DNA from 3 places in the Bradyrhizobium sp. GCM10028915 genome. Region 2 is predicted to be linked to each of the others. Evidence: predicted binding sites of a transcription regulator. Region 2 holds the regulator's gene; each other region holds the start of a gene.

Region 1 (10,687 bases), on a different contig from region 2:
CGGGCGACGGCCAGCTCGTCACCGCGACCTTCATGGACTACGCGCTGCCGCGCGCGGCGGACGGCCCGGCCTTCGTGTTCGAGACGGCCAACGTTCCCTGCAAGACCAATCCGCTGGGGGTGAAGGGCGCGGGCGAGGCCGGTGCGATCGGGTCCTGCCCGGCGGTCGTCAACGCCATCGTCGACGGGCTGTGGCGCGAATACAAGATCGACCACATCGACATGCCGGCGACCCCGGAACGGGTGTGGATCGCCATCAACGAGCACCATCGCCGTCACAGCCTGTGACAATCTTCCACGGGAATGAAATCTGCCGAGCGGTGTTGGCCCATTGAGGGGTCAGCACGATCCTGCATCAAGGAAAGGGATTTTGCGAATGAAGCGAGTGTTGGTGGTTGGGGGTGCGCTCCTGCTCGGTATGGGCGCGGTTTGGGCACAACAGGACTCCGTCAAGGAAGTGCAGACTCTCATGAAGGGCAACGGCAAGAACGCCGGCGCAGTGGCGGCCATGGTCAAGGGCGAGAAGCCCTATGATCAGGCCACTGTGGACAGCGCGCTGGCGCAGTTCGAGGACACCGCCAAGAAGCTGCCGCACCTGTTTCCGGCGAGCGCAAAGGGTATGAAGCCCGACGGCGACTACAGCGCCTCGCCGAAGATCTGGGAGGACAAGGCCGGGTTCGATGCCAAGGTCGCGAGCTTCGCCAAGGTCGTCGGCGAGGCCAAGGGCAAGATCAAGGATCTCGACTCGCTCAAGGCGAATTTCCCCGCGGTCGGCAAGGAATGCGGCGGCTGCCACGAGACGTTTCGTGTGAAGAACGGTTGACGGAAGAAAAAGATTCGTAGCCCGGATTGCGCTTTGCTCCATCCGGGCTACTAGGAATCGGGAAAAAGCGGTTGCGAAAGCAGCCGCTTTTTCCATGTCGGCGCGCAGCGCTGCTGGAAATTCTATCCGCAAGGCCTGACGGATCGCTGCCGGAGCAGCTATCTTTGCTCCAGCCGCCGCGGCATTGGCGTGAGCTTTTGACGCTGACGCATCTCTCTCCTGACTGCGTCACGACATCAGGAGTTCCAACCCGCGGCGAGCGCCTCAATCAGCAACAGCGAGACAAGCCATGGTAAAACCGTTCCCGTCTAAGACGCACATCGGCAACCATATGCTGCATCCGGAAACGCTGATGCTGACCTATGGCTACGATCCGCAATTGTCGGAAGGCGCGGTCAAGCCGCCGGTGTTCCTGACCTCGACCTTCGTGTTCAAGACGGCCGAGGACGGGCAGGACTTCTTCGATTTCGTCTCCGGCCGGCGTGAGCCGCCGGAAGGGATGGGCGCAGGCCTGGTCTATTCGCGTTTCAATCACCCCAACAGCGAAATCGTCGAGGACAGGCTCGCGATCTACGAGCGCACCGAGAGCTGTGCGCTGTTCTCATCCGGCATGGCGGCCATCGCGACCACGATCCTGGCGTTCGTCCGCCCCGGCGACGTCATTCTGCACTCGCAGCCGCTCTACGGCGGCACGGAAACGCTGCTGACGAATACGCTTGCGCGTCTGTCGATCGGCGCCGTCGGCTTCGCCGATGGCGTCGATGAAGCCGTGATCAGCCAGGCCGCGGAGGAGGCCATGCGCAAGGGCCGGGTTTCGATGATCCTGATCGAGACCCCGGCCAACCCGACCAACGGGCTGGTCGACATCGCGATGATGCGGCGTGTCGCTGAGAGCATCGGAAAGACCCAAGGACACGTTCCGATCATCGCCTGCGACAATACGCTGCTCGGACCGGTGTTTCAGCGACCGATCGAGCACGGCGCCGATATTTCCCTGTACTCGCTCACGAAATATGTCGGCGGTCATTCAGATCTGATCGCGGGCGCCGCGCTCGGCGCGAAGGCGGTGGTGAAAGGCATCAAGGCGCTGCGGGGCGCCATCGGCACCCAGCTCGATCCGCATTCCTGCTGGATGATCAACCGCTCGCTCGAGACGCTGAGCCTGCGCATGGAAAAGGCGGATGCGAATGCGCGCCTCGTGGCGGACTATCTGCGCGATCATCCCAAAGTGGCCAAGGTGCACTATCTCGGTCATCACGACGCGGCGTCGCCGGACGGACTTGTGTTTGCGCGGCAATGCTCGGGGGCAGGGTCCACGTTCTCGTTCGACATCGTCGGCGGCAAGGCCGCCGCCATGAAATTCCTCAACGCGCTGCAAATCCTCAAGCTGGCGGTGAGCCTTGGTGGAACGGAGTCGCTTGCGAGCCTGCCTGCCACCATGACCCACTCCGGCGTCCCCGCTGACATCCGCCGGAAGATCGGCGTGCTCGATTCCACGATCCGGCTGTCGATCGGCATCGAGCACCCGTCGGATTTGATCGCCGACCTCGCGCAGGCGCTGAACGCAGCCGAACCTGAGGTGTGACGCCTGCGCCAGCGCTACGCGGAATCGAAAAGGGCGGTTGCGCAAGCAGCCGCCCCTTTTGTTGGATCGCTCGAAAGCTTACTTCGTCACCTGACCGCGGATCTCGCCGCCCGGATTGGCCGCGGTGTGGATGTTGACGTAGAGTTTGCCGCCGAGCAGATCGGCGGCCTGCGCGTCGGTCAGCGTCGCCGAGCCCTCGGCCGGGCTGGTCGCAGCGCCTGGGATCGGGATCGCAACGCCGGCGTTCTTGCCGGGCTCGGCAGGTCCGTGGAAATGCGCGGCGGTGGCGGGCCCGGACAGGCCGGAATAGGTGACCTTCCAGGACAGCTTCTTGCTGGCGGCGTCGTAATCCAGATCGGCCGTTCCGGTGCCGCTGCTGGTCGTTGCGGGGACCTCGGACTTGGCGTCGAGCGTTGCTTTCAGCTTTTCCGCGCTGGCCGAACCCGCAAAAGCAACGGCGCCAAGCACTGACATGGCGATGACGATCTTGTTCATGATTTTTCTCCCTGCTGAACCCGTTTGGGCTGCCAAACTTCCAACAGCCGGCATTGCAGTTTATTCCCGTTTCAGGCCGCGGTGGGCTAAATTCTTCGTGGCTGGAGCCGCGAGGACATCGGTCATAAGCTTCGCCGCGATGACGAAAGGACCGCATGTTGCGACGAACAATCTCCGTGGCGCTGCTCGCCGCACTCGCCACAGCCGGCGTCTATTGGTGGCTCAGCGCGCCGGTGGGGGCGGCCGTCGGCACCGCGCCTGCCCGCGTCCCTGATCTTGCCAATGGCCAGGTGATGTTCAACGCCGGCGGCTGCGCCTCATGCCATGCCGTCCCCGACCAGCCCGATCGTCTCAGGCTCGGCGGCGGCGTCGCGATCAAGTCGCCGTTCGGAACGTTCTACGCGCCGAACATCTCGTCCGATCCGACCGATGGCATCGGCAAATGGAACGATGCCGAATTCGTCAATGCGGTGATGCACGGGGTCTCGCCGGACGGAGGGCATTATTTTCCGGCCTTTCCCTATACGTCCTATCAGCACGCCAGGCGCGAGGACGTGATCGATCTCTTTGCGTACCTGAAAACGCTGCCGGCCGTCGCAGGCAAGGTGCGCGACCACGATGTGCGCTTTCCGTTCAACATCCGGCGTAACGTCGGCATTTGGAAATTCTTATTTCTGGACGACAAGCCCTTCGTCCCCGACAGCGCGAAGTCACCGCAGTGGAATCGCGGCGCCTATCTCGTCAACAGTTTTGGCCATTGCGCGGAATGCCACAGCCCGCGCAACGCGCTTGGCGGCATCACCGCCGCACAACGCTTCGCTGGAGGCCCCAATCCGGAAGGCGAGGGATGGGTGCCCAACATCACCCAGAAGGGCCTTGGCGAGTGGAGCGCGAAGGATATTGCCTATTTCCTGAAGACCGGCGAATTGCCCGACGGCGACAGCGTCGGCGGCGCGATGACGCGGGTGATCAAGAACACCTCGCAACTGCCGGACGACGATCTCGCGGCGATGGCGGACTATCTCAAATCGCTGCCGCCGGTGGACGGTCCGCCGCGTCCCAAGCGCAAGGAGGGCGGCGCCTGATCAGGCCCGCTCTTTTCCGGACGGTCAACTCGCGCCAAACGCCTTGAAGGTGATGATGGTGAGGGTGTCCTGGATGCCGGGCAGCACCTGCACCTTCTCGTTGACGAAGTGGCCGATATCGGTGTCGTTGTCGACGTAGAACTTCACCAGCAGGTCGTATTGCCCGGCCGTGGAATAGATCTCGGAGGCGATCTCGGCTTCGGCAAGCGCATTGGCGACCACATAGGATTGGCCGAGCTTGCATTTGATCTGGACGAAAAAGGGAACCATCGCGGTCACTCCGAAAGCATATCTGACGGCTAATAGGCCAAACCCGGCCGGATTTAGCAAGCGAACTTGCTGGGCTGGGAGAGGCGCGCTAGGACGGGCCATGGCTTCGAAAACGCTGAAGATCGCCCCATGACGACACCCGTAGCGCTGACCATTGCCGGCTCCGATTCGAGCGGCGGCGCCGGCATCCAGGCCGACCTGAAGACCTTCGCCGCGCTCCGCGTTTTTGGCGCTTCGGCCATCACGGCGCTGACGGCGCAGAACACGCGCGGCGTCACCGGCATTCACGCGGTGCCCGCCGAATTCGTCACCGCGCAGATCGACGCGGTGTTTTCCGATCTCGAGGTCGGCGCGGTCAAGATCGGCATGGTGGCGCAAGCCGCCAGCATCGATGCGATCGCGGCCGCGCTGTCGCGCTGGGCGCCCGGGCATATCGTGCTCGATCCCGTGATGGTGGCGACGTCGGGCGATCGCCTGCTCGCGTCCGATGCCGTCGATGCCCTGCGCATCAAGCTGATGCCGCTGGCCTCGGTGATCACACCCAATCTGCCCGAGGCCGCGGCTCTGCTCGACGAGCCGGTCGCGGCCAGCGAGGCCGAGATCGAAAGCCAGGGGCGCCGGCTGCTGGCGCTCGGCTGTCGTGCGGTCCTGATCAAGGGCGGCCACGGCGAGGGCGCCGAGAGTATCGATTATCTCGTCGATGCCAGCACCACGATCGCGCTCGCCGCGCCGCGCGTTGCCACAAGCAACACCCATGGCACCGGCTGCTCGCTGTCCTCGGCGGTCGCCGCAGGGCTCGCCAGGGGCGAGGATCTCGAGCGCGCCGTGCGCAACGCCAAGGCCTGGATCAGCGCGGCGATCGCGGCCGCCGATCGCTTCAGCGTCGGCCACGGCCACGGCCCGATCCATCATTTCCACAAATTTTACTGAACGCCGCTCGCGAGCGCGCCACCGCTAGTCCGTCCCGCCATGCAGCTCCGGGTTCTTGCGGAGGGCGCTGCGACGCCATGTCGCCTGATTGTCGCATGCGACTGATATTCGCGGGGTGGGCGAGGCAAGCGCGATTCGTATCTGAGGGTGCCTCAAAGGTTCGATTGGTCATCCCCCTGTCACGGGACATTGTTACAGGCTGGCGCATGGGAAGTTACGATGTGAGTGACGAGAGCCCGGAGCGGCGCTTTCGCACGTTGTTCATCTCCGACGTTCATCTCGGAGCCCGCGGTTCTCAAGCCGATCTTCTGCTCGATTTCCTGCGTTTCCATGATGCCGACACGATCTATCTCGTCGGCGATATCGTCGACGGCTGGGCGCTGAAATCGAGCTGGCATTGGCCGCAATCGCATAACGACCTCGTCCAGAAGCTTTTGCGCAAGGCGCGCAAGGGCGCCAAGGTCATCTACATCCCCGGCAATCACGATGAGTTCCTGCGCAACTATTACGGCACGCATTTCGGCGGCATCGACGTGGTCGAGAACACCGTCCACATCGGCGCGGACGGCAGGCGTTATCTCGTCATCCACGGTGACATCTTCGACCTCGTGGTGCAGAACGCACGCTGGCTCGCCCATCTCGGCGACAAGGCCTACGATTTCGCGATTCAGCTCAATCGCTTCGTCAACTTCTTCCGGCGCATGTTCAAGGTGCCCTATTGGTCGCTGTCGCAATGGGCCAAGCAGAAGGTCAAGAACGCCGTCAACTATATCGGCGCATTCGAGCAGGCACTCGCTGCCGAGGCACGGCGCCACGACGCCGACGGCGTGATCTGCGGTCACATCCATTACGCGGTGATCCGCGACGAGGGCGGAATCCGCTACATGAATTGCGGCGACTGGGTCGAGAGCTGTACGGCGCTGGTCGAGCACGACGACGGCCATTTCGAGATCATCACCTGGGCGGACCAGGCCGAGAAGCCGGCACAGGTCCCGCAGGTCGCAGCCAGAGCTGCATGACAAAGGCAGCCTGATGCGCATCCTGGTCGCGACCGACGCCTGGCACCCGCAAGTCAACGGTGTGGTTCGGACGCTGACCAAGCTTGCCGACGCCGCCAAAAGTCTCGACGTCGAATTCTCGTTCCTGACGCCGCAATCGTTCCGCACCTTTGCGATGCCGAGCTATCGGGACGTGCGGGTGGCCATGCCGCGCCCGGGCAGAATCGCGAAGCTGATCGAAGAGGCGCGCCCGGACAGCATCCACATCGCGACGGAGGGGCCGATCGGCCTGATGGTCCGCCGCTATTGCCGGCAGCGCAAGCTGCCCTTCACGACCAGCTTCCACACCCGCTTTCCCGAATATGTCCGCGCCCGCGTGCCGGTGCCGGGCTCGCTGATCTGGCGGGCGCTGCGCCGATTCCATAGCCCCAGCCGCGCCGTGATGGCGGCGACGCCGGCGCTCGCCAGTGAGCTGACCGAGCGCGGCTTCGACAATGTCGTGCTGTGGCCGCGCGGCGTCGACCCCCATCTGTTCCATCCCCGCGAGATTGATCTCTGCCTGCCGGCGCCGGTGTTCCTCTCGGTCGGCCGCGTTGCCGTGGAGAAGAATCTCGAGGCGTTCCTCGACCTCGAGCTGCCCGGCACCAAGGTGATCGTCGGTGACGGCCCGGCGCGTGTCGCGCTGGAGGAGGCCTATCCGGACGCGATCTTCCTCGGCGAAAAGCACGGCGAGGAGCTGGCGGACATCTATGCTGCGGCCGACGTCTTCGTATTTCCGAGCAAGACCGACACGTTCGGCCTGGTCCTGCTCGAAGCGCTGGCGAGCGGCCTGCCGGTCGCGGCTTTCCCGGTGAAGGGCCCCCGCGACGTGATCGGCGATGCGCCGGTTGGCGCGCTCGATCACGATCTGCGCAGCGCCTGCTTTGCCGCGCTCGACATCTCCCGGCAGGACTGCGTGGAATTCGCCGCCAACTACACCTGGGAGGCCTCGGCCCGGGCTTTTATCGACAGCATTTTGGCCGTCGGCGCGGTAATGCCCGGCCGAAACGGGGCAGAGCCGGCGCGATTCGTCGCCTGAGAGCCCAAAGCCTCGCGCGGAGATGCCTTGCCCGGGCCTCATCCGGCGCGATAACATCAGGCATGACAGAACAGCTTCTCCCGATCGGCCCTGCCGATATCGACGCCGCAGCACGCGTGATCGCACCTTTCGCCGTCCGCACTCCGCTGTTGTCCTTTCCCGTGCTCAACGAGCGTGTCGGTGCAAAGGTCTATCTCAAGCCGGAGATGCTCCAGCGCACCGGGTCGTTCAAGTTTCGCGGTGCCTTCAACAAGGTCGCCTCGATCCCGCAGGACAAGCGCGCCGGCGGCGTGGTTGCGTTCTCCTCCGGCAACCACGCCCAGGGCGTGGCGGCGGCGGCCAAGATCCTCGACATGCAGGCGACCATCGTGATGCCCGCGGATGCGCCGTTGTCAAAGCGCGAGCGCACCAAATCCTACGGTGCCGAGGTCGTGCTGTACGACCGCGACCGCGACGACCGCGAGGCGATCTCGCGCGGCATCGCCGAGAAGCGCGGCGCGACTCTGGTCAGGCCCTATGACGATCCCTTCGTGATCGCCGGTCAAGGCACCGCCGGCCGCGAGATCGCCGAGGACATGGCGGCGCTCGGTCTCAGCCCCGACATCGTGGTCGCCCCGGCCTCCGGCGGCGGCCTGATCGCCGGCGTTGCAACGGCTGTGAAGGCGCGTTTTCCGCTGGCCGAGATCGTGGTGGCCGAGCCCGACGCGTTCGACGATCACGGCCTTTCGCTGACCGCGGGCCATCGCGAGCCGCACGCACCCGCCGGCCGCACCATATGCGATGCGCTGATGGCCCTGATCCCCGGCGAGATGACGTTTGCGATCAACAGCAAGCTGCTCGCGCGCGGCGTCACTGCCTCGGACAAGGAAGTCGGCGCGGCCGTCGCCTTTGCCTATCGCGAGCTGAAGCTCGTGGTCGAACCGGGCGGAGCGGTCGGCCTGGCGGCGCTGCTTGCGGGACGACTTGATGTTGCCGGCAAGAACGTCGTCATCGTGCTCTCCGGCGGCAATGTCGACGCCGATTTGTTTGCGGAGCTGGTGGCCTGATAATCAATCCTCTGACATCAAGAAGGGCAGAGCGTCTCCGCTCTGCCCTTTGTCGTGTGTGGCCGACCGCGATCAGTGCATGAAGCCGCGGTGGTTGTTGCCGCCGTTGGCACCCTGGCTCTGGTTCATCGACTGCCGGAAGTTGTTGCTGCCGTTGTTGACGATCCGGTTGGTCTCATTGAACTGCGGGTGGTTGTTGTTCTGCACCTGCACCTTGTTCACGGGGTTGTTGCTGATCCTCGCCCCGTTGTTGATGCGGATCGGGTTGTTCTGCGTCTGAACGTTGACGGGCTTCGTATCGATGGTCGTGCCGCCCTTGCCGACATTGACCGGCATGCTCACGATCTTGCCAGGATTGCCACTGGTTGTGCCGTTGGCAGTACCATTCGGCGTCTTGTTGGTCGCAGGCAGCGTCACGATCTTGCCGATGCCGCCATTGTTGTTGGTGGTGTTGGTCGGCGCAGGCAGGGTCACGATCTTGCCCGGGGTCTGCGACGGCGTGCCGTTCTGCTGGTTGGGCTGGTTGTTGCCCGCGGGCAGGTTGACGATCTGGCCGCCATTGCCGAGCTTGCCGATGCCGTTATTGTCGCCCGACTTCTGCACGATCGGCAAATTGCCGTTCACTTGCGCGCCGCCATTACCCTGCTGCTGCGGCATGTATTTGGGCTGGCCGAGATTGCCGATCTTGAAGGTCGGGGCGATATTCTGCGGCGCCAGGAACTTGGTCGCCTGCATCAAGGGGATCTGCTTCGGCTGCATCTGGAGCTTCAGTGCGACCTGCGCATAGGGCGTGTTGCCGTAGTTGTCGTAGAAGTTCTTGTAGGCGACCGGCGAGTTCGCGAGCACCGTCTTGTGCCAGGCCTGCGTGAGCAGCAGGTTGTTGAGCAGCCAGCGGACGTGATCGCACAGCGGGTCGTGGGGATACATCGTGATGAACTCCTGATAGTACTCCGGCCGGGCTTCGGACACGACGTAGTCATAGGCCTGGCGGGTCGAGCGGCTCGGCAGGTTGGAGGCCATCTGCACCACAGGCGCATTCACCGGCGCGCGGTTGGCGGCAACAGCGGTGTCGCCGAAGAAGGTGAAGTCAGACGTCAGCGACGAGCTCTCCCACGGGATCTGCGCGCCGCTGGTGGTCTGGTTCACTTCGAGGCGCACGCGCTTGAACAGCTGCTCGATCGGCACGTTGGGCTCGCGCGCGACGTTCAGGAAGGCCTGCGTGTAGGGGCTGTGGCCGCCGGCGCCGTCCTGGCTTCGGCGCCCGGCGCGGTCGAGTAGCCGACGATCGAGCCGTTCGGGGCATCGACGATGGCCAGACCGCGGCCGGCATCGTTCACGTTCGGGAACGGGTTATTGCGGCAGGCGTCGAGGATGACGATGCGCATGCGGCTCGGGATCGTCTCCAGCGTCGACATCACGTCGACCAGGCGGACGGAGTTGTTGACGAGCTCGGTCTGGCTCGAGACCTTGGCGTCGACGGGAACGAGGTAGTTCTCGCCGGCGAGCTGCACGCCGTGACCGGCGTAGTAGACCATCGCCACCGTGTTCGGACCGCGCGCCGACACTTTGGCGGAGAAGTCCTGGACGACGCGGAGCATGTCGTTCTGGGTCAGGTCGGTCGCGGCGACCACTTCGAACCCGGCGGAGTTCAGGAACTTCGCCATGGACTCCGCGTCATTGTCGGGGTTGGCGAGCTGCGGCGCGTTCTGGTAGTTCGAATTGCCGATCACCAGCGCGACGCGCTGTTCCGGGCCTTGCAGCGCGGTCGGGGCCGGCTCGACCGGGGCGACTTGCGCGGAAACTGGGCCGCAGGCAAAGCCGAACAGGCTCCCCAGCAGGCTAGCCGTCATCAGGAAAGGTTTTAGGCGGAACATGGCGTGCTCCTTTGGCACTGATCTCGATACGAGATTGGTTGCCGGCAAACTTGGCCGCGTTCGAGTTTGATGTCCGTGATCCCCATCACCATGGTAGGCTGCGTGATCTGAATCACGCTTGGACCTGCCGAGGTGGGCGCCCAATGGGAGGACAGTCCGTCACATGCTGAAATCGATCGATCCGATCCTCACGCCCGACCTGCTTTGGCTGCTGGCTTCCATGGGCCATGGCGACGATCTCGCTTTCGTCGATGCCAATCACCCCTCGGCGCGCATCGCGCAGAGCACGCATTCGCAGCGCTTGATCCAGTTGCCGGGCATGAGCATGGAGACCGCGATTCGCGCCATCATGTCGGTCTATCCGCTCGACGATTTCGATCCCGATCCGGTCCGCGTGATGATGCCGGTCGACGATCCCGACCGCGTCCCCGACGTGCAGCGCGCGGTGCTCGCCGAGATCGAACGCGCCGCCGGCCGGCCCGTCACGCCCGGAAAACTCTCGCG
Region 2 (10,687 bases):
ATGGCGGCGCTGTTCGTCGCTGCGGGCTATTTCACGCTGACCTTCTACGACCTGTTCGCCGTGCGCGCGATCGGCCATCCCCACGTGCCCTATCGGATTAACGCGCTCGCTGCCTTCACCAGCTATTCGATCGGCCACAATGTCGGCGCCAGCGTCTTCACCGGCGGCGCGGTGCGCTACCGCATCTATTCCGCCTACGGCCTGAACGCGATCGACGTCGCAAAGATCTGCTTCCTCGCCGGCCTGACCTTCTGGCTCGGCAATGCCGCGGTGCTGGGCCTCGGCATCTCCTATCATCCGGAAGCCGCGGCCTCGATCGACATGCTTCCGCCCTGGCTGAACCGGATGCTGGCGATGATGATCATCGTCGGACTGATCGCTTACGTGGTCTGGGTCTGGACCCAGCCGCGCATGGTCGGCCGCGGGCCCTGGACCGTGATGCTGCCGGGCGGCCCGCTGACGCTGCTCCAGATCGCGATCGGCATCATCGATCTCGGCTTCTGCGCGCTCGCGATGTACGTGCTGGTCCCTGACGAGCCCAATCTCGGTTTCGTGGTGGTCGCGGTGATCTTCGTCTCGGCCACGCTGCTCGGCTTTGCCAGCCATTCGCCCGGAGGCCTTGGCGTGTTCGACGCGGCGATGCTGGTCGGGCTCTGGCAGATGGACCGCGAGGAGCTGCTGGGCGGGATGCTGCTGTTCCGCGTCCTCTATTATCTGTCCCCTTTCGTCATTTCTGTAATCTTGCTGACGTTTCGCGAAGTTATCATCGGCGCGCGATCGAAGCGCCTGCAGCAGGCGGCGCTCAAGCTCGACCCCGGCCCCGCGCCTGAAGCCGCTTACGTGAGAAAGCGCAGCGACAGCGGCGCCTGACCGGCGCAAGGCCTTTTGGAGAAGCCCGCCCCGATGGCGATCGACGCCCCAACTTCTCCCTCCTCCCCGCCCTGGTCCGACCGGCTGCGGCACTCGACCGTCATCCTGATCGCCGCGGCGCTCGCGCTATCCGTGGTGGTCTCGCTGGGGGAATTATCGGCGCTGCATGCGATTGCGGTGTTCCTCTGCATCGCGGCCGCAGCGCTGATCCCGTGGCGCCTGCACGATACCGCCGCCTCGCGCGAAGAGACCCGCCGCGTCAACCCGGTCGAGAGCGCGGCGGTCGCCGCAGTGGTCGCCGGCATGCCCGATCCCGCGGTCCTGCTCGACCGCGCCGGCCGCGTCATCCATCTCAACGCCGCAGCCGCCCAGCTCGCGCCGGCACTGCGCCGGAATGAGCTCGCCCAGTTCGCGCTGCGCTCGCCCGAGATCATCACGGCGCTGCGCGAGTCGATCGCGACCACCGAGCCGCGGCGCGCGACCTATCTCGACCATGTCCCGGTCGACCGCTGGATGGAGCTGACCATCACGCCGGTGCCGGTGCCGACCACCTTTGGCGGCGCCGACAAATGCATGCTGATGACCTTTCACGACCAGACGCCGCTGCGCCGGGTCGAGGAAATGCGGGCCGATTTCGTCGCCAATGCCAGCCACGAGCTGCGCACGCCGCTGGCCGCGCTGTCCGGCTTCATCGACACGCTCCAGGGCCAGGCCAAGGACGATCCCAAGGCGCGCGAGCGCTTCCTCGGCATCATGCACAACCAAGCCACCCGGATGGCGCGCCTGATCGACGATCTCTTGTCGCTGTCGCGGGTGGAGCTGTCGGCCCATGTGCGGCCCGACACCCTGGTCGACCTGCTGCCGATCATCTTGCAGGTCGCCGATGGGCTCGAACCGCTGGCGCGGGAACGCCAGGTCGAGGTCGAGACCCAGCTGCCCGAGACCCCGGTGCTGATCGCGGGGGACCGCGAGGAGTTGCTCCGCCTGTTCGAGAATTTGATCGAGAACGCGCTCAAATACGGCGCCTCCGGTGGACGCATTATCGTGTCGCTGATATCAGGCGCGGCCCCTGATGGAACTCAGGAAATCCGTGTGCTGGTCCGGGATTTCGGCCCCGGCATCGCGCCGGAGCACCTGCCGCGGCTGACCGAGCGCTTCTACCGGGTCGATGTCGGCGACAGCCGCTCGCAGGGCGGCACCGGCCTGGGATTGTCGCTGGTGAAACATATTCTTAACCGTCATCGCGGCCGGCTTTTGATCGAAAGCGTGCCCAAACAGGGCGCCACTTTCACCGCCTGTTTTCCCCAGGGCAAGCCTGCGGCTCTGAGCTAAATTCCAGCGATTTCAGCTGCTTAACACTGTCATCCGACTGTCACCAAACCTTCGTAAAAGCTCAGCTGTCCGCTCCTAAAGGGGCGGCACGGGGAGCGCGATCGGGCGCGGATGGCGCTTCGCTCCCCTGTATGGAGACCAGCATGAATTTCCTCAAAACACTCGTCGCTGCTGGCATGGTCGCCGCATCGACGACGGCGGCCTTTGCTGCCGACATCACCGGAGCCGGCGCGACGTTCCCGTTCCCGATCTATTCCAAATGGGCCGACGCCTACAAGAAGGAGACCGGCAACGGTCTGAACTACCAGTCGATCGGCTCCGGCGGCGGCATTAAGCAGATCCAGGCCAAGACCGTGACCTTCGGCGCCAGCGATGCGCCGCTCAAGGCCGAGCAGCTCGAGAAGGACGGCCTCGTCCAGTGGCCGATGGTGATGGGTGCCATCGTGCCCGTCGTCAACATCGAGGGCGTGAAGCCCGGTGAACTGGTGTTCGACGGCGAGACGCTGGCCAGCATCTATCTCGGCAAGATCACCAAATGGGACGACGCCGCGATCAAGAAGCTCAACCCGAACGTGAAGCTGCCCTCGGAGGCCATCACCGTGGTCCGCCGTTCGGACGGTTCGGGCACCACCTTCAACTTCACCAACTACCTCGCCAAGGCCAGCGCGGATTGGAAGAGCAAGGTCGGTGAGGGTACCGCGGTCGAGTGGCCGGTCGGCGTCGGCGCCAAGGGCAATGAAGGCGTGTCCGGCAACATCAGCCAGACCAAGAACTCGATTGGCTATGTCGAGTACGCCTATGCCAAGCAGAACAAGCTGACCTACACCGGTCTCATCAACAAGGCCGGCAAGCCTGTGCAGCCCACCGTCGAAGCCTTCCAGGCGGCCGCCTCCAACGCCGACTGGGCCAAGGCTCCCGGCTACTACGTCATCCTGACCGACCAGCCCGGCGAGAAATCCTGGCCGATCACGGCGGCGACCTTCATCCTCATGCACAAGGACGCCACCGACAAGGCGGCCTCGCAGGAAGCCATCAAATTCTTCCGCTGGGCCTTCAAGAGCGGCGGCAAGGCGGCTGAAGAGCTCGACTACATCCCGATGCCGGATCCGGTCGTTCAGCTGATCGAGAAGACCTGGGCTGCCGACATCAAGAGCTAGGTTCGCGACGCTCGTGCCCCCGGATGCGCTGCGCTGCATCCGGGGCACGGACCAACAAAAAACGTATACTATCTGGTACAGGGGATCGGCGTGGCAGAGATGGCCGTTCAGAGCGATGTAATCGACGACGCCGGACCGTATAACCGCGCCAAGGCCTTGAGCGCGTTCAAGCTCGGCGACGTTACCTTCTACTGGATTACGCGGCTCTCCGCGATCTCGGTGCTTCTGATCCTCGGCGGCATCATCATTTCGCTGATCGTCGGCGCTTTCCCGGCGATGAAAGAATACGGCGTCTCCTTCCTGTGGACGCAGCGCTGGGCGCCCTCCGCAGATCCGCCGGTGCTCGGCGCGCTCGGGCCGATGTACGGCACGCTCGTCACCTCCTTCATCGCGATGCTGATCGCCATTCCCGTGGGTCTCGGCATTGCGATCTTCCTCACCGAGCTCTGCCCGCAATGGCTGCGCCGCCCGATCGGCATGGCAATCGAGCTGCTCGCCGGTATTCCCTCGATCATCTACGGCATGTGGGGCTTCTTCGTGTTGGGTCCGTTCCTGGCCAACACGTTCCAGCCCTTCATGATCAAGATCTTCGACGGCGTTCCCGTGCTGGGCGCGATCTTCGCAGGTCCCCCGTCCTATCTCAGCCTGTTCAATGCCGCGCTGATCCTTGCCATCATGGTGCTGCCCTTCATCACCTCGATCTCGGTCGACGTGTTCAAGACGGTGCCTCCGGTCCTGAAGGAAGCCGCCTACGGCGTCGGCTGCACCACATGGGAAGTCGTCCGCAGCGTGGTGATCCCCTACACCCGGGTCGGCGTCATCGGCGGCATCATGCTGGCGCTGGGCCGCGCGCTCGGCGAGACCATGGCGGTGACCTTCATCATCGGCAACTCGTTCCGGATCTCGTCATCGATCTTTGCGCCGGGCACCACGATCTCGGCGGCGATCGCATCCGAGTTCGCCGAGAGCGACGGCCTGCACCAGTCCGGTCTGATCCTGCTCGGCCTCCTGCTGTTCGTGCTGACGTTCTTCGTGCTCGCAGCGGCGCGGTTGATGCTGATGCGGCTGGAAAAGAAGGCGGGGAATTAGCGCCATGAATCCGATCTATTCACGCCGCCGCCGCAAGGACATCGTCGTCCGCGGGCTCTGCATCGCCGCAACCGCCTTCGGCGTCACCTGGCTCGCGCTGATCCTGATCACGCTGCTCTACAACGGGCTGGCGGGACTCAATGTCCAGCTGTTCACCGAAAACACGCCGCCACCGGGATCGAACGAGGGCGGTCTGCTCAACGCCATCGTCGGCTCGCTGATCATGACCGTGATCGGCGTCGGCATCGGCGCGCCGCTCGGCATGTTCGCCGGCACCTATCTCGCCGAATACGGCCGCAATGACCGGCTGACCTCGGTGATCCGCTTCATCAACGACATCCTGCTCTCGGCGCCGTCGATCATCATCGGCCTGTTCATCTACGGCGCCGTGGTGGTGCCGATGCGCGGCTTCTCGGCGATCGCAGGCTCGCTCGCCCTCGCGGTCATCGTGATCCCGGTGGTGCTGCGCACGACCGAGGACATGCTGCTGCTGGTGCCGAACGCGTTGCGCGAGGCGGCCTCGGCGCTCGGCCTGCCGCGTTCGCTGGTGATCAAGCGGATCGCTTATCGGGCTGCCCGATCGGGTCTCATCACCGGCGTGCTGCTCGCGACCGCTCGCGTCGCCGGTGAAACCGCGCCGCTGCTGTTCACCGCGCTATCGAACCAGTTCTTCAGCCTCGGCCTGAACAAGACGATGGCGAACCTGCCTGTGACCATCAACAACTTCGTGCAGAGCCCCTATGCCTATTGGAAGCAGTTGGCCTGGAGCGGGGCGCTGCTCATCACCCTGACCGTTCTTGCCCTTAATATTTTCGCGCGCATCCTTGGCGCCGAGAGGACCGCAAAATGAGTGATCTTTCCGTGTCGATGAGCGCGTCCGGTGGACTGCCGCACGCGGCGGTGCTGCCCGAGGCGCCCCCCAAGGTGACCGTGCGTAACCTGAACTTCTATTACGGCGAGCACCATGCGCTGAAGAACATCAACCTGACGCTCGGCGCCAACCGTGTTACGGCGTTCATCGGACCGTCGGGCTGCGGCAAGTCGACCCTGCTGCGCATCTTCAACCGGATGTACGACCTCTATCCCGGCCAGCGCGCCACCGGTCAGCTGATGCTCGATCAGACCAACATCCTCGACCCCAGGCTGGACCTCAATTTGCTGCGCGCCCGCGTCGGCATGGTGTTCCAGAAGCCGACGCCGTTCCCGATGACGATCTACGAGAACATCGCGTTCGGCATCCGTCTCTATGAGAAGATCTCGAAGTCCGAGATGGACGGCCGCGTCGAGAAGGCGCTGCGCGGCGGCGCGCTGTGGAACGAGGTCAAGGACAAGCTCAACGCCTCCGGCCTGTCGCTCTCCGGCGGCCAGCAGCAGCGCCTCTGCATCGCCCGCACCGTCGCGGTGAGGCCCGAGGTGATCCTGTTCGACGAACCCTGTTCGGCGCTCGACCCGATCTCGACCGCCAAGGTCGAGGAGCTGATCCAGGAGCTGTCCGAGGATTACACGATTGCGATCGTCACCCACAACATGCAGCAGGCGGCGCGCGTCTCCGACAAGACCGCCTTCATGTATCTCGGCGAGTTGATCGAGTTCGACGACACCAGCAAGATCTTCACGTCGCCGTCCGATCGGCGCACGCAGGATTACATCACCGGCCGGTTCGGCTAGGAGACGCGACATGGGTTCTGAACATACCGCAAAGGCCTTCGACACCGACCTCCAGGAACTCACTCGCCTGGTCGCCGAGATGGGCGGCATCGCCGAGCGCATGATCGTCGAGTCCGTCGACGCGCTGATCCGCCGCGACGTCCCGCTCGGCCAGCGCGTCGTCGCCATCGACACCGAGCTCGACGCGCTGCAGAAGCGCATCGAGGAGCGTGCGGTGCTCACCATCGCCCGCCGCCAGCCGATGGCGGTCGATCTGCGCGAGATCGTCGGCGCCATGCGCGTCGCGACCGATCTCGAGCGCATCGGCGACCTCGCCAAGAACATGGGCAAGCGGGTTGCGGCGCTGGAGACGGACTTCCATCCGCTCAAGCTGTTCCGCGGCCTCGAGCACATGACCGACCTCGTGCAGCAGCAGGTCAAGTCGGTGCTGGACGCCTATGCCGCGCATGATTTGCCGGCGGCGATGGCGGTGTGGAAGGGCGACGAGGAAGTCGACGCCATCTGCACCTCGCTGTTCCGCGAACTCCTCACCTACATGATGGAGGATCCGCGCAATATCTCGTTCTGCATCCATTTGATGTTCTGCGCCAAGAACATCGAGCGGATCGGCGACCACGCCACCAATATCGCCGAGACCGTGTTCTACATGATCGAGGGCCAGGCGATCACCGACAAGCGGCCGAAGGGCGACATGACGACCTTTGCCAACACGGTACCGAACACCTGAAGACTTAAGGAGCGACGACCCGATGGGCGCACGCATTATGGTGGTTGAGGACGAGGAAGCCCTGACCGAGCTTCTCCGCTACAACCTCGAAGGCGACGGCTATGACGTCGAGACGGTGATGCGCGGCGACGACGCCGACACCCGCCTCAAGGAGCACATCCCCGATCTGATCGTGCTCGACTGGATGCTGCCGGGCCTGTCAGGCATCGAATTGTGCCGGCGGCTTCGCACCCGTCCCGAGACCAAGCAGCTTCCGATCATCATGCTCACCGCGCGCGGCGAGGAGAGCGAGCGGGTGCGGGGTCTTGCGACCGGCGCCGACGATTACATCGTCAAGCCGTTCTCGGTGCCGGAGCTGCTGGCGCGCGTGAAAGGCCTGCTGCGGCGCGCGAGCCCGGAGCGCCTCGCCACCGTCCTTGCTTTTGGCGACATCGAGCTCGACCGTGACAAGCGCCGCGTGGCGCGCTCGGGCCGGCCGATCGATCTCGGTCCGACCGAATATCGCCTGCTGGAGTTCTTCCTGGAGCATCCGGGGCGCGTGTTCTCGCGCGAGCAGCTGCTCGACAGCGTCTGGGGTCGCGACATCTATATCGACGAGCGCACCGTCGACGTGCATATCGGTCGCCTGCGCAAGCTGCTCAATCTCGGCCGCGAGCAGGACCCGATCCGCACCGTCCGCGGCGCCGGCTACGCGCTGGATGATCGCTTCGCGAAGGCGGAGCAGGTGTAGGGTTGCAGGCTTGTTTGTTGGCGAGCTGTCCCTGCATTCTCAGCCGTCGTCCCGGACAAGCGAGCGAAGCGAGCGCTGATCCGGGACCCATAACCACCGAACGTGGTTTGGCGAAGACTCGGAGTGACCCCTTCCGCACGATTATTGCGTGCTCGGAGTATGGGTCCCGGCCCCCCGTGCGCAATTGCGCACTAGGCCGGGACGACACTGAAATTGTTGAACTGTCTTCGCGTGACGACTAACGGGGACCCGGCTTTACCGGTGCGCGGCGCCGATCCGACGCGGGCTGGTACGCAACGCGCGAGTGCTGGGCGCAATAGGGCAGTCCGGACAGCGCCCTTCCACCGCAGAAGAAGAAGTCCGGGCTCGAGGGATCGCCGACCGGCCAGTGGCAGGTCGCCTCGTTCAATTCCAGCAGCGACAGCCGCTGGCTCATCGGCACCACGTTGTCGTAGGTGACCGGATCCGGCTCAGCCTCGACCTCGAAGGCCTGCGCCAGCGCGGTGTTGCCGCGCGAGATCGGGCGGCTCACCCGCATCATGTGCTGCGCGGGGCGCGCCTTGCGCGGCCGCGGCGCTGCCGATGATGGGCTCTTGGCGCGGCCCGAAAGGCCGAGCCTGTGCACTTTGCCGATCACGGCATTGCGGGTCACATTGCCGAGCTCCGCCGCGATCTGGCTGGCCGAAAGTCCGGCCTCCCAGAGCTTTTTCAGCTGCTCGACGCGATCATCGGACCAGGTCAAAACCGTCATTGCACCCTTTCCCTCGCTGCGCGCCAGCCATCCTGGGGCCTCGCAGCGAATGCCTAAGCCTTCAAAAACCCGTGCCGCCAGAATCCCTTAAGGCTCGCCGGGCGCGTCTTGAACGCCCGAACGTTTACGCCGGTACATAAGGACTTAAAGATCAGAACCACTGCACGAGATGTCGTATCTGACAATCCAAACGCTACAATATGGCGTGACTCCCGCGCAAGAGTCCGCCGACTCGCTTCCACATGTTCCGTGGCCATATCCCGCAAAATCGGCACCGCAAGACTACGGATTCAGCGTTTCGCGAGGCTTTCCGGGCGGCATTGACACCCGTTTCACCAGGCCTAAGATAGTCGCACGTGCCGCCCTCAAGAGGCGGCACGTTTCGTTTTCCGGGCCGGTCGATGGTGCGTTGCGCAATGCACGCTCACTCCGTCCGCAACATTCAAGTGACCATCATGACTAACAGCGCAGCGCCGCATTTGCTCCCCGTTTTCGCCAGGTCCGACCTTGGTTTCGAGCGTGGCGAAGGCTGCTGGCTGATCGCGACCAATGGCGAGCGCTATCTCGATTTCACCTCCGGGGTGGCGGTGAATGCGCTCGGCCATGCCCATCCGGCGCTGGTCGCGGCGTTGCAGGAGCAGGCCACGAAGCTCTGGCACATGTCGAATCTGTTCCAGAGCCCGGACGGCGAAAAGCTCGCCGCCCGCCTGTGCAATGAAAGTTTCGCGGATTTCGTGTTCTTCTGCAATTCCGGCGCCGAAGCGCTGGAATGCGTGATCAAGGTCGTGCGCCGTTATCACGCCGCAAAGGGTCATCCCGACCGCTATCGCATGATCACCTTCGAAGGCGCCTTCCATGGCCGCACGCTGGCGACGCTGGCCGCAACGGGATCGGCAAAATATCTCGAAGGTTTCGGCCCTCCGATGGAGGGCTTCGACCAGGTTGCGCATGGCGATCTCGATGCCGTGAAAAAGGCAATCGGTCCGCAGACCGCCGGCATCCTGATCGAGCCGATCCAGGGCGAGGGCGGTGTGCGTTCGGCAACGCCCGCCTTCCTGAGGGCGTTGCGCCAGCTCTGCGACGAGAAGGGTCTGTTGCTCGCCTTCGACGAGGTGCAGACCGGCATGGGCCGCACCGGCGATCTGTTCGCGTACCGCCGCCTTGGCGTCGAACCCGACGTGATGTCGCTGGCCAAGGCGCTCGGCGGCGGCTTCCCGATCGGCGCCTGCCTTGCGACCGCGGAAGCGGCGTCCGGCATGACGCCGGGCTCGCACGGCTCGACCTTCGGGGGCAATCCGCTCGCGATCGCGGCTGCGAACGCCGTGCTCGACGTCATGCTCAAGCCCGGCTTCTTCGACCACGTGCAGAGGATGTCGCTGCTGCTCAAGCAGAAGCTCGCCTCCGTGATCGACCGTCACGGCGATGTCGTCAGCGAAGTGCGCGGCGAGGGCCTCCTGATCGGCATCAAGGCCGTGGTGCCCTCCGGCGATCTCGTTGCAGCCTTGCGCGACCAAAAGCTGCTCACCGTCGGTGCCGGCGACAATGTCGTGCGTTTCCTGCCGCCTTTGATCGTCACCGAAGCCGAGATCGAGGACAGCGTCGGGCGGCTCGAGCGCGCCTGCACTGCGTTGTCCGGCAACAAGCGGGCGGCAAGCTGATGAGCAAGTCGCCCGATAAAACACCGAAGCACTTCCTCGATATCAACGAGCTGCCGCTGTCGGAGCTCAAGCGCATGCTCGCTGCGTCCTCCGCGATGAAGGCGAAGCAGAAGGCGCATCAGCCGGTCAGGCCGCTCGAAGGCAAGACCCTGGCGATGATCTTCGAGCGCCCCTCGACGCGGACGCGGGTGTCTTTCGACGTCGCCATGCGCCAGCTCGGCGGCGAGCCCATCATGCTCACCGGCGCCGAAATGCAGCTCGGCCGCGGCGAGACCATCGCCGACACCGCGCGCGTGCTGTCGCGCTATGTCGACGCCATCATGATCCGCATTCTCAATCACGATGCGCTGCTGGAGCTTGCGGCAAACGCCACCGTGCCCGTCATCAACGGCCTGACGCGCCGCTCGCATCCCTGCCAGGTGATGGCGGACCTCATGACCTACGAGGAACATCGCGGCCCGATCGAGGGCAAGACCGTGGCCTGGACCGGCGACGACAACAACGTGCTCGCCTCCTGGGCGCACGCCGCCGAGCGCTTCAAGTTCCAGCTCAATGTCGCGACGCCTCCGGAGCTCGCGCCGAAAAAGGCGATGCGCGACTTCATCAAGGCGACCGGCGCGCCGATCATGCTCGGCACGGATGCCGAAGCCGCCGTGCGCGGCGCCGATTGTGTCGTGACCGACACCTGGGTGTCGATGGGCGACA
Region 3 (10,687 bases), on a different contig from region 2:
CCGACCGGGTTCGCGCATCAGCCATCCTTGAGGCGACGGGGGCAATAGTGCATCGCTCCCCGGGGAGAGCACGGCATAAGCCGTAAAACCGCTGCGCAGGGAAGGCCGGACGTTTTGGCTTCACCTGTATGCCGCTGTGCAGATTTTTTACTGCAACTTCGCACAGTGGACCGCCCGGCGCCCGGTCTTCCCTGCGCCCCTCTTTCATTTGAGGGTGAGGCATCGAGGCAAAGCTCGGGCGAACAAGCCGCGAGAGGGCGAAGGTGTGTCTGCAATGAAAGCGCGAGCTAAAGGAGCGACAGTGCTATCCACAAACGCCGTCATTGCGAGCGCAGCGAAGCAATCCAGGGTCTTTCCGCGGTGGGATTTCTGGATTGCTTCGCTGCGCTCGCAGTGACGATGTTGAAGCAGGCGTGCCCGAAACGCCAGTCTCGTGCCCCCGGACGCAGCGCAGCAGCCTCAGAACGCTGCTGCGCGTCCCGGGACAAGGGCGAAAGCGTCCTACAGATACCGCGTCAGCTCTGCTTTAGCCTGACCGTAGACCGCGTCCTCGATCTGGCTGCGCGTGATGCCGATGTCGCGCAAGGCGCGGTCATCGAGGTCGTTCAGCGTCTTGACGGCGGAGCGGCGCTCTAGACTGTCGAACAGCGCATAGGCGCCGTTGGCCAGCTTGCGGAAAAATCCGTTTGACGAGGATGAGCGTAAACTCCGCCCGGCGGTCTGCGAGATCGTGGTCATTGTCCTTCTCCGGCCTGTTGTCCACGCGGCGAAGCGGATGCCGTTGGCGCAAGCGCCTGAGCGCATGCACCTCATTTGCCGTTGGATTGCTCTCGCTCTCCTCGGCTCAATCGTGAAGCTTGATGGAACTTAAATGCTCCAGTACACTACTCGGAGCAAGTGAAACATTGCTCTCGGTGCAATAATGTCCAAGTTCGAGTACGTGAAGCTTGCCGATGCCATTGCCTCGGATATCTCTAACGGCACGTTAAGGCCCGGCGACCGGCTGCCGCCGCAGCGCAATTTTGCCTATGACCGCGGCATCGCGGTCTCGACCGCGAGCCGGGTTTATACGGAGTTGCTCCGCCGCGGCCTCGTCGTCGGCGAAGTCGGCCGTGGCACCTTCATCTCCGGCGACATCAGGCGCGAGGTCGAGGCGCTGAGCGAGCCGCGCGACGCGCGGATCGATTTCGAGGTCAATTACCCGCTGCTGCCGCAGCAATGGGCAATGATCGCCAAAAGCCTTGCGGGCCTCGAGCGTGTCGACGCGCTCGAATCCGCATTGCGCGTCTCCACCAGCACCGGGACCAAGAGCGCGCGCAATGCGGCCGCCGCCTATCTCGCGCGCAAGGATTTTGCGCCGCAGGCCGAACAGATCGTCTTCACCGCGAACGGCAAGCAGTCGCTCGCGGCCGCCCTCGCAGCCCTCGTTCCCACCGGCGGTCGCTGCGGCGTCGAGGCGCTGACCTATCCTTACGTCAAGAGCATCGCCGCGCGGCTCGGCGTGACGCTGGTCCCGATACCGATGGACGAATTTGGCGCGCGCCCCGACGCCATCCAGAAGGCGCATCGCGAGGCGCATCTGTCGGCATTGTATCTCCAGCCCATCATCCAGAACCCGCTCGGCGTCACCATGAACGCCACGCGGCGCGCCGACATCATGCGCGTCGCCGAGAAGCTCGATCTCACCATCATCGAAGACGCCGTCTACGGCTTCCTGGCCGATGACACGCCGCTGGCCGCGCTCGGCCCCGACCGCTGCATCGTGATCGACAGCCTGTCCAAGAAGGTCGCCCCTGGCCTCGCGCTCGGCATCCTGGTCGCGCCGCCTCGATTGCGCGAGAACGTGATGAGCGCGGTCCGCACCGGCGGCTGGATCGCGTCCGGTCATGCGCTGGCATCCGGACAGCGACTGATGGCAGACGGCACCGTCGCCGAGCTGACGCGGTTGAAACGCATCGACGCCGCGCGCCGCCAGCAGACCGCGGCAAGGCTGCTCGCCGGCTACCAGCTCGCCGCGGATCCGCGCTCCTATCATCTCTGGCTCACGCTGCCGGCGCACTGGCGCTCGCAGACCTTCGTCGCCGCGGCAGCCCGGCGCGGCATCGCGCTGACACCGTCCTCGACCTTCGCGATCGCCCATGGCCACGCACCGAACGCAGTGCGGCTCGCCCTCGCTCCGCCTTCGTTCGAGCAGCTCGATTCCGGTCTGCGCACGCTCGTGTCGTTGCTCGGCACCAAGGAAGAGGATTTCGACTCGACGGAGTAGCGCGCGCTTGCCCCAAGCTCAGGCCGCCGGCCATTCCGCGATGAAGCCCCTCGCCTTGTAAGGCTCGATCTTGTCCCATTCATGCAGCATGCGGCGGCAAAATTCGGGATCGGTGTGCCAGAGCGCGCGCGACGTCGCAAAGCTGTCGACCGTGAGCAGCATTTTCTCGACCTCCGGCCAGTGCCGGTGCAGCGTCATCGGATAACGCCGCGCGGTCCAGGTGTTGCCGAGGCAGATCACGCGGCGGACATTGTGCAGCCCGAGCGCCGCGTCGATGATCGGCAGCGAGAGGATCACGTTCTCGCCGGTGTTTAGGGCACGATGCTCCTCGAGGATTCGGTCAGCCGGAATGCCCGCCGCGACCATCGCCGCCTTGATGATCGTGCACTCGGATTGCTCCGAGCCCGCCGTCACGCCGCCGCTGACAATCGACCAGCGAAAATAGCCCTGGCGCCACAGTCGCCCCGCCGTATCGGCCCGCAGCGCCACGTCCTCTCGGGTGCCGAACATGAACAGGAGGTCCGCCGGCTGCAGCGGCGTATCGATGAGATGGGCGCGGTTGATCTCGGAGATCTCATCCGCCGAAGGCCTCCGCGTGCTGCGATCCAGGGTTGACATGGCAGCACGATGCGACACCGCCGCAACGGCGCGAAGTCACGTTTGATTGCGGCCCATTGCACCAAAGGCAAGGCATTTAGGGCAGCAACGCTCTCGGCAGGCGATCGAAGCTGTAGCTCCGCGGCTGGTTACGCCGGACGAAACCGCCGATCTGCCAGGCGAACAGCGCGGCAAAACCGATGATGAACAGCGCGCCGGCGAATTCGCCGATCGCGAGCGCCCGGACCAGTAGCCCCGTCATCGCCACTGCAAGCACCGCAAGAAAAGCCAGCATTGTCGCGTAGGTCTTGCGGCCAAGGCCCGCGGTCAATTCGGCGCGGCTGCCGGCCTGCGCCATGCGCGCGTGCAGCGCGACGACGAAGTTGCGAAATCCATTGTCCTGCGGCGCCATCAGGGCCGCGGTCTGCCAGCTCGTGGACAGGATCGCGATGCGGCCGCCACTGGCATGGCTGACATCGGCGCGAAAGCGGTGCTGCTGCATCGACACCGGGCGGAACGACAGCCGGATTGCACTGATCTCGTCATAACGCCACAGCGAGCTGCGGCCGCCGATGTGCCAGGACAGCCCCTCCTCCGTCAGTTCGAAGCGATGCGCCGAGCCGATCAGCGATGCCTTGTAGGCATAGCTCGCGCCCGCAGCCATCTCAGCTCCCGAATCCCGCATCTTCACAATCGATCCTATCCGGGCGATCCACTCTGCGATCCGCTTGCGTGAGCGCCCTGCCCCATCCTACAAGCGAGACATGGCTGAGACGATTTTTTTTCCGCGCCGCCTGATTCTCGGCGCCGCCGTGATCTCCGGCGTGCTGCTCGCGCTTGCCGTGCACATGCTGGGCGCGCGCTACGGGCTCGATCTCGGCGGTCTCTGGCACTCGGACACGCAGGAGTTCATACCGGCGGGCGCGGCGATCGCCTGGTGGCTGATCGCCTCCGTCGGCTTCTCCGGCGGCTATTTCACGGCGACATTGATGCAGAGCGCCGTCTCGGGCCAGATCCCGCAACGGATGCGACAATTCCTGATCGCGGTCGGCGTGCTGCTGCTTGCGGGTGCTGGCCAGGTGGCCTCGGCGCCGAGCCCGGTGCCGACGGTCTCGGGCGTGCTGGCCGGAATTGCCGCGCTGGGCCTCGGTGCTGTGATGGCGTTCTGCGGCGCGCATTTCGCACTGCGCCGCGGCTAACCTCAGGCGGTTGCGCGCAACGGCGGTCGGTCCAGCATGATCGCGACATCGGAAGCCGGCCGCGGCTTGCTGAACAGATAGCCCTGCGCCTGGGTGCAGCCTTCGCGCCGGAGCAGCTCGAGTTGCCCGTCGTTCTCGACCCCCTCTGCCGTGGTGACGATGCCGAGGCTGCGGCCGAGGCCAGTCACGGCACGGATGATCGCCATGGAATCCTCGCGCGTCGCGAGTTCCGACACGAAGGAGCGGTCGATCTTGATCTTGTCGAACGGGAAGCTGCGCAGATAACTCAGGGACGAATAGCCGGTGCCGAAATCGTCGAGCGAGATGCGCACGCCCATTGCGCGCAGCTCGTGCAGGGTGGTCAGCGTCGCCTCACTGTTCTGCAGCAGCACGGATTCGGTGATCTCGAGTTCGAGGCGGCGCGCGTCGAGGCCCGACAACGCCAACGCCTCGGTCACGGATGCGATCAGATTTGGGTTCCTGAACTGCACGGGCGACAGGTTGACCGCGACGTCGACATCGTCAGGCCAGGTCGCGGCGTCGGTGCAGGCGGAGCGTAGCACGAAATCGCCGAGCTGGATGATGAGGCCGGTCTCCTCGGCCAATGGAATGAAGCTGAGGGGCGCGATCAGGCCGCGCTGCGGATGATTCCAGCGCAGCAGCGCCTCGAACGCGACGACGCGACCGCTGGCGACGTCGCGGATCGGCTGGTAGTACGGCTGGAACTCGTCACGTTGCAGCGCCGCGCGCATATCCATCTCCAGCAGACGCCGTGCTTGTGCGCGCGCATCCATGCCGGTCTCGAAGAAGCGATAGGTCCCGCGACCATCCGCCTTGGCGCGGTACAGCGCGAGGTCGGCGTTCTTCAGCAGTTCATCGGGATTGTCGCCGTCCTGCGGGGACAGCGAGATGCCGATGGAGACACCGATGATGATCTGATGGTCGTCGATCTCGTAAGGCGCCGAGATCACCTCGACCAGGCGGCCGGCAAGGGACCTTGCCGCGGCTTCCTCGGAACGTCCGATCTGGACCACGGCGAATTCGTCGCCACCGAGCCGCGCCACGGTGTCGCTCTCCCCGACGGTGACCTTCAGCCTGCGCCCGACCTCCTTGAGCAGCGCATCGCCGGTGGGGTGGCCGAGCGAGTCGTTGATGTCCTTGAAGTGATCGAGATCGAGACAAAGCACGGCGAGCTGGTCGCCCGATCCGGTCCGGCGCAGTCCCTGCACGAGCTGCTCGTGGAACAGCACGCGGTTCGGCAAACTGGTCAGCGCGTCATGGCGGGCCATGTGCGAGATCTTGGCCTGGGCCTCCAGCCATTCGGTGATATCCTCGAAGGTCGCGACCCAGCCACCACCCTGCATCGGCTGGTTGACGACCCGGATGGAGCGGCCGAACCTGGTCACGATGTCGGTCGTGGTGCGGCTCTCGCGCGCGTCGGCGACGAGGCGCGCGAAGAATTCGCCGGCATCGCCCTGCCACTGACCCTTCGCCTGCTCCTCCCGCAGCACGTCGACCAGCAGTCGGCCGGTGAGCAGGATGTCGGTGCGGCCAAGCATCGCAGCATAACGCTCGTTGAACAGGATGATCTTGCCGTCCGCATCGAACATGCACAGTCCCTGCGACATGTTCTCGAGCGCGGTATCCAGCACGACCTGCTGGCGGCCCAGTTCGCCCTTGGCGCGGCGATCGAGCAGCGCGGCCACCAGCGCAATCGCGATGATCGCAACTGCGGCACCCGCGGTAACAAAGGACAATGAGGCCGGCGGGATCGATAACCCGCTGATCGCGAGCGTCGGATCCGGCGTCAGAACGACAGCGCCCATTGCGGTGAAATGATGTGCGACGATGGCGACCGTCAGCAGTGTGCTTGCGGTCAGCGCGTGGAAGAGGTCGTCGCGCCGCGCAGCGACGAACAGCGCGAGCGCCGCGAAAACAATTCCGAACAGTACCGAGGCGGCAACCGTGCTCCCGATCCAGTCGACCCGTGCCGGCATCTCCAGGGCCGCCATTCCGGTATAATGCATCGTCGCGACCCCGGTGCCGACGATGGCGCCGCCGAGCACGATCCACGGCGCGCGCGCGGAAGATGCTGCGAGACTCAGCCCCACAAAGGTTACGGAGATCGCGAAGATCAGCGAAAGGATCGTCACCGGGATGTTGTAGGCGCCGGCGCCGCCAGGCCCGTAGGCGAGCATCGCGATGAAATGCGTCGCCCATATGCCGCATCCGCTGACGGCCGCATCCAAGGCGATCCAGGCCAGGCGCCCCGGGCCGTGCGTCGCACGTGCCCGGTGGAACAGGCTGATCGCCGCCGCGCTTGCGAGCAGGCACACCGCGCCGCCAAGCGCGACGAGCCGCCAGTCGTGCTCCTCGGTGAGACAGTAGAGAACTTGATGCATTGCGGGCCCCTATCGACCCACACTTGAGCCGACAGAGATGGACAGTCGGTAACCGGCTACGTGCCTGTTTCGGGGATGGTGAACGGAAGCTGTGTTCAATCGCTCGGATTGTTCATCCGCGCGAAGGCGCGCCGAGGCCGATCACGGCGGCGGCGAGCAGCAGCACGGCCGCCGACACGACCAGCGACAGGTGCAGGCCGGTCACAAACGCGCCTTCCGAGGCCACCAGCGAACCGAACAGCGCAACGCCGAGCACGCTGCCTGTCTGCCGCGTCGCGTTCAGGACGCCCGCCGCGATGCCGGAGCGTGCCTTCTCGACGCTGCCCAGCAAGGTCGAGGTCAGCGGCGGCACCAGCAGCCCAAGTCCGCTGCTGATCGCGATCATCTGCGCAAAGATCGCCCAATAGCTTGTGCCGGCCTCGATCCACAGCAGGCCGAGACAGCCGAGCGCCGAGACGCAGGCTCCGACGACGATGGTCGGGCACGGGCCGATACGCTCGGCGAGGCGCGGGGCCAGCAGATTGACCGGCAGCACCACCGCCATCATCGGCACGAAGGCGAGACCGGTCCACCACGCTGACAGGCCGTTGATCCTCTGGAAGTAAAGGCTGAGCACGAAGATCAACCCGTAAATCGCGACGTTCACGAGCAGGCCGACGAGCGCGGTCAGGCTGAACAGCCGGTGATCGAACAGGGACAGGGGCAGCATCGGCTGCGTCGCGCGGCTCTCGCGCCAGACGAACAGCACCGCCAGGAGAGCGGCTGAAGCGAACGACGCGAGCACAGCCGGATGCTGCCAGCCAAGCGCGCCTCCCTCGATGATCGCGCCGGCGAGCGCCCCCAGCGCGCCAATTGCCGCGAGCTGGCCGGGCAGATCGATCTCGCGTGAGGGCGCGCGCGTGGTCTCGGTCGCATAGCGCCAACTCAGCCAAAGGCCGATGAGGCCGATCGGAAGGTTGACGAGAAAGATCGCGCGCCAGCCGACCAGCGTGATCAGCGCGCCGCCGACGAAGGGGCCCGCGGTGAGCGCGAGGCTCGCACCAGCCGCCCAGATCGCGACGGCGCGGCCGCGCTCGCGGTCGTCCGGATAGGCATGATTGAGCAGGGCAAGAGAATTCGGCACCAGGATCGCCGCCGCCAGGCCCTGGACCAGCCGCGCCCCAATCAGCACGGTCGCATTGGGCGACAGCGCACAGGCGAGCGAGGCCGCGGTGAAGATTGCGAAGCCCGCCATGAAGACGCGCTTGGCGCCGATTCGGTCGCCGAGCGCGCCGGCCGTCAGGATGAAGGCGGCAAACGCAATGGTGTAGGCGCTGACAACCCATTGCAGCTCAGCGACGCCGCCGCCGAGCGTCCTGCCCATCGCGTCGAGCGCGGTGTTGACGATGGTGACGTCAAGTTGCACCACGCCATAACCAAGGCTCATCGCGGCAAGGGTGAGGGACGTCGCAAGCCGGGAGCCGGAATGCGGCACGCCGGCTTCGAAGGCTTCGTATCTGGCGGTGCTTACTCGCATGCTCCCATCTCGGTTGCAGCCCCATGCGAACGATACGCTTCCTGCCCCTCGTCATGTTACGACAAGGGTCGAATGATGGATGCGGGACGGATGCGTCATGTTCGAGCGTCGCGCGGATGACCGCGCGACGCTCGATCCTGGCTACGCCTGGCCCTCAGCTCGCAGCGCGCAGATTCACCTTGCTCTCGGCGATCGTGGTCAGCTTCTTGTCGGTCGCCTTCTCTTCTTCCAACGTCTTGGCGAGCACGCTGGCGCAGTCGTTGCGGCCGAGTTGCTTGGCCCAGGCGATCAGGCTGCCGTAGCGGACGATCTCATAATGCTCCGCCGCCTGTGCCGCGTTGATCAGCGCGGCGTCGAGCACTGCCTTGTCGGCGACTTCGCCGGCGGTCTCGTCGGCTTCCTCGATGATGCCGTCGATCGCGGGGCAATCGACCGCCTTCACCTGCGCACCGTGCATCTTGAACACTTCCTCGAGGCGCTTGACGTGCTCCCTGGTTTCTTCGAGGTGCGTCAAAAATCCCTGCTTCAGCTGCGGATCGGTCGCCTTATCCGCCATTTTCGGCAGAGCCTTGGTGAGCTGCTGCTCGGCGTAATAGATGTCCTGGAGCTGATGCACGAACAGGTCGTTCATGGTCTTGATGTCTTTTGTGAACAATCCCATCGGTCCGATCCTCTCGGGTTGTGGGAACACGGAGGCACCGGCTCGCAGGAGAAGCCGGTTATTCCGCCATGTTCGATTGCTGATGGGGCACTAACCAGCGCACGGCATCGTCGTTCCAAAAAAGCCCGCATCCCTTGCGCTGGAACAATGCCGGCCATGCAGGGTCTGAGACTATGTCACGGACGGACGCGACCGGTGCCACGACTCATATGCTTAACGAGCGTCCGATGTGAACCGCGTATGACAAAGTAGCTGGTCCAAGGCAGAACCTATCCTTGTCAAGGGCTGCACAAGTCACTGTTTTTGCCTTAAATGAGCTACATCATGCCTAGCGATCCAAGCCCACATCGGGCACTGATCGCATCCGACCGGCCAATGTCTGGCCTGGTCGGTCTTGCCCCCCGCCGGGAGGATGAATGCACGGACTGCTGACCGCGCTCAAGCGCGGCTTCAAGAGATGGATCGGCTGGCGGCGACTCGGCGTTGCGGCGAGCGTCTTCATCATCGCGTTCGCGATCACCACGCTGGTGCGGACGCTCAAGGGCATCGACACCGGGGTCATCCTGACCGCGTTGACCGAGATCCCCCGCGGCAATATCGGGCTGGCGGCGATCTGCGTATGCTTCGCGTTCTGTACGCTGACCTTCTACGACTTTTTTGCACTGCGAACGATCGGCAAGAAGCACGTGCCTTATCGCATCGCAGCGCTCTCCAGCTTCACGTCCTATTCGATCGGCCACAATATCGGCGCCACCGTCTTCACCGGCGGCGCGATCCGCTTCCGGATCTATTCGGATTACGGGCTGAATGCGATCGACGTCGCAAAAATCTGCTTTCTGTCGGGCCTGACCTTCTGGCTCGGTAACATCTTCGTGCTCTCGATCGGCATGGCCATCCATCCGGATGCCGCCTCCTACATGGATCAGCTGCCGTCGTCGATCAACCGGCTGATTGCGATCGGCGGCCTCGCCTCGATCGGCGCCTATCTGGTCTGGCTGTGCATGGGCGAGAAGCGCCGCGAGCTTGGCCAGAAAGGCTGGAAGGTGGTGCTGCCCTCAGCGCCGCTGACGCTGGTGCAGATCCTGATCGGTGTCGTCGATCTCGGATTCTGCGCGCTGGCGATGTACCTTCTGGTGCCGGCCACTCCGCAGATCGACTTCCTGTCGCTCTCCGTGGTGTTCATTTTGGCGACTTTGCTCGGCTTCGCCAGCCACGCCCCCGGCTCGCTCGGCGTGTTCGACGCCGCCATGCTGGTGGCGCTGCCCGAATTCGGCCGCGAGCAGCTTCTGGCCACGCTCCTCGTCTTCCGCATCCTCTATTTCGTGATCCCGTTCGGTCTTGCCATCTCCATCATGGGCGCACGCGAGCTCTGGATGAATGTGGTGGAGCCCTGGCAGGAGCGCCGACGGCTGGCGGAGGCCTGCGCGCAGGCCAACCTGCCCAAGCAGGTGGCAGCGATGGAGCGCGAGCGGTCGCTGCGGCAGGCCAGCAAACGCTGAGCGTGATCCGGAAAAGTGCGAAGCGCTTTTCCGGAAAGATCATGCTCCCACGATAGTCCGCTAGACGCCGACTGGCAAAACCGTCAAACCAATGTTGCAGGCGGAGGGCAGCTCTCTTATTTCCGCCTCAACTTTGCCGTTGAAGACGCGGGCCATGATCCCTTTCTTCCATCGCCGTTTCCTCGCCGGTGCCCTGCTGCTCGCCGGGCTCCTCACCGCCTTCCCGCCGGAGCGGACGGCCGCGCAGGACGCGGGCGCCATGCAGATCAGCTGGGAGGTGCGCAACCGCTTCCGGCTGTTCCGCGAGGAGCGCGACTTCCTGCTCCATGTCGAGAACGCGCGTAACCGCAGCATCCTCGCCGCCGAGCAATCGCTGGAGCTCCAGAGCGAGGGCCGCGGCTGGGCCCGCAACATGGTCAACCGGCTCTGCATCGACCTCCAAGGCCGGGTCAACCAGCCCTGCACCCGCGACAACACGAAGGAAAACTACCTCACCCCGATCGACCATCCCGTCACCGTGCGCCTCGCCGGCCCGGTGCCGGTCGGC

What was found. The regulator PhoB, encoded in region 2, activates phosphate uptake and scavenging genes when phosphate is short. The targets are predictions, from matches to a motif close to TGTCATNNANCTGTCAT.
Region 1: a site for PhoB is predicted at 5,354-5,370, ahead of ACFQX9_RS38335 (UDP-2,3-diacylglucosamine diphosphatase). Genes of this name have one in related genera too.
Region 3: a site for PhoB is predicted at 8,871-8,887, ahead of ACFQX9_RS38475 (YbhN family protein). Genes of this name have one in related genera too.

What each region holds. Positions count from the first base shown of each region.
Region 1 covers NZ_JBHTFN010000072.1:130,049-140,735, forward strand. Annotated here, with positions in the region: gene ACFQX9_RS38300 (xanthine dehydrogenase family protein molybdopterin-binding subunit) at 1-287, shown strand, start outside; gene ACFQX9_RS38305 (cytochrome c) at 376-822, shown strand; gene ACFQX9_RS38310 (cystathionine gamma-synthase family protein) at 1,112-2,407, shown strand; gene ACFQX9_RS38315 (CHRD domain-containing protein) at 2,486-2,902, opposite strand; gene ACFQX9_RS38320 (c-type cytochrome) at 3,058-3,987, shown strand; gene ACFQX9_RS38325 (Lrp/AsnC family transcriptional regulator) at 4,012-4,257, opposite strand; gene thiD (bifunctional hydroxymethylpyrimidine kinase/phosphomethylpyrimidine kinase) at 4,387-5,187, shown strand; gene ACFQX9_RS38335 (UDP-2,3-diacylglucosamine diphosphatase) at 5,394-6,206, shown strand; gene ACFQX9_RS38340 (glycosyltransferase family 4 protein) at 6,220-7,263, shown strand; gene ACFQX9_RS38345 (threonine/serine dehydratase) at 7,326-8,309, shown strand; partial or broken gene ACFQX9_RS38350 (caspase domain-containing protein) at 8,382-10,183, opposite strand; gene ACFQX9_RS38355 (RbsD/FucU family protein) at 10,347-10,687, shown strand, end outside.
Region 2 covers NZ_JBHTFN010000065.1:642,531-653,217, reverse strand. Annotated here, with positions in the region: gene ACFQX9_RS32770 (UPF0104 family protein) at 1-870, shown strand, start outside; gene ACFQX9_RS32765 (ATP-binding protein) at 904-2,202, shown strand; gene pstS (phosphate ABC transporter substrate-binding protein PstS) at 2,346-3,359, shown strand; gene pstC (phosphate ABC transporter permease subunit PstC) at 3,459-4,448, shown strand; gene pstA (phosphate ABC transporter permease PstA) at 4,453-5,298, shown strand; gene pstB (phosphate ABC transporter ATP-binding protein PstB) at 5,295-6,116, shown strand; gene phoU (phosphate signaling complex protein PhoU) at 6,127-6,843, shown strand; gene phoB (phosphate regulon transcriptional regulator PhoB) at 6,866-7,573, shown strand; gene ACFQX9_RS32730 (GcrA family cell cycle regulator) at 7,812-8,324, opposite strand; gene ACFQX9_RS32725 (aspartate aminotransferase family protein) at 8,780-9,982, shown strand; gene argF (ornithine carbamoyltransferase) at 9,982-10,687, shown strand, end outside.
Region 3 covers NZ_JBHTFN010000072.1:169,275-179,961, reverse strand. Annotated here, with positions in the region: gene ACFQX9_RS38515 (DUF1127 domain-containing protein) at 502-738, opposite strand; gene ACFQX9_RS38510 (PLP-dependent aminotransferase family protein) at 923-2,266, shown strand; gene ACFQX9_RS38505 (YdcF family protein) at 2,285-2,884, opposite strand; gene ACFQX9_RS38500 (hypothetical protein) at 2,961-3,548, opposite strand; gene ACFQX9_RS38495 (hypothetical protein) at 3,628-4,062, shown strand; gene ACFQX9_RS38490 (EAL domain-containing protein) at 4,065-6,464, opposite strand; gene ACFQX9_RS38485 (MFS transporter) at 6,577-7,980, opposite strand; gene ACFQX9_RS38480 (ferritin-like domain-containing protein) at 8,135-8,641, opposite strand; gene ACFQX9_RS38475 (YbhN family protein) at 9,058-10,140, shown strand; gene ACFQX9_RS38470 (hypothetical protein) at 10,295-10,687, shown strand, end outside.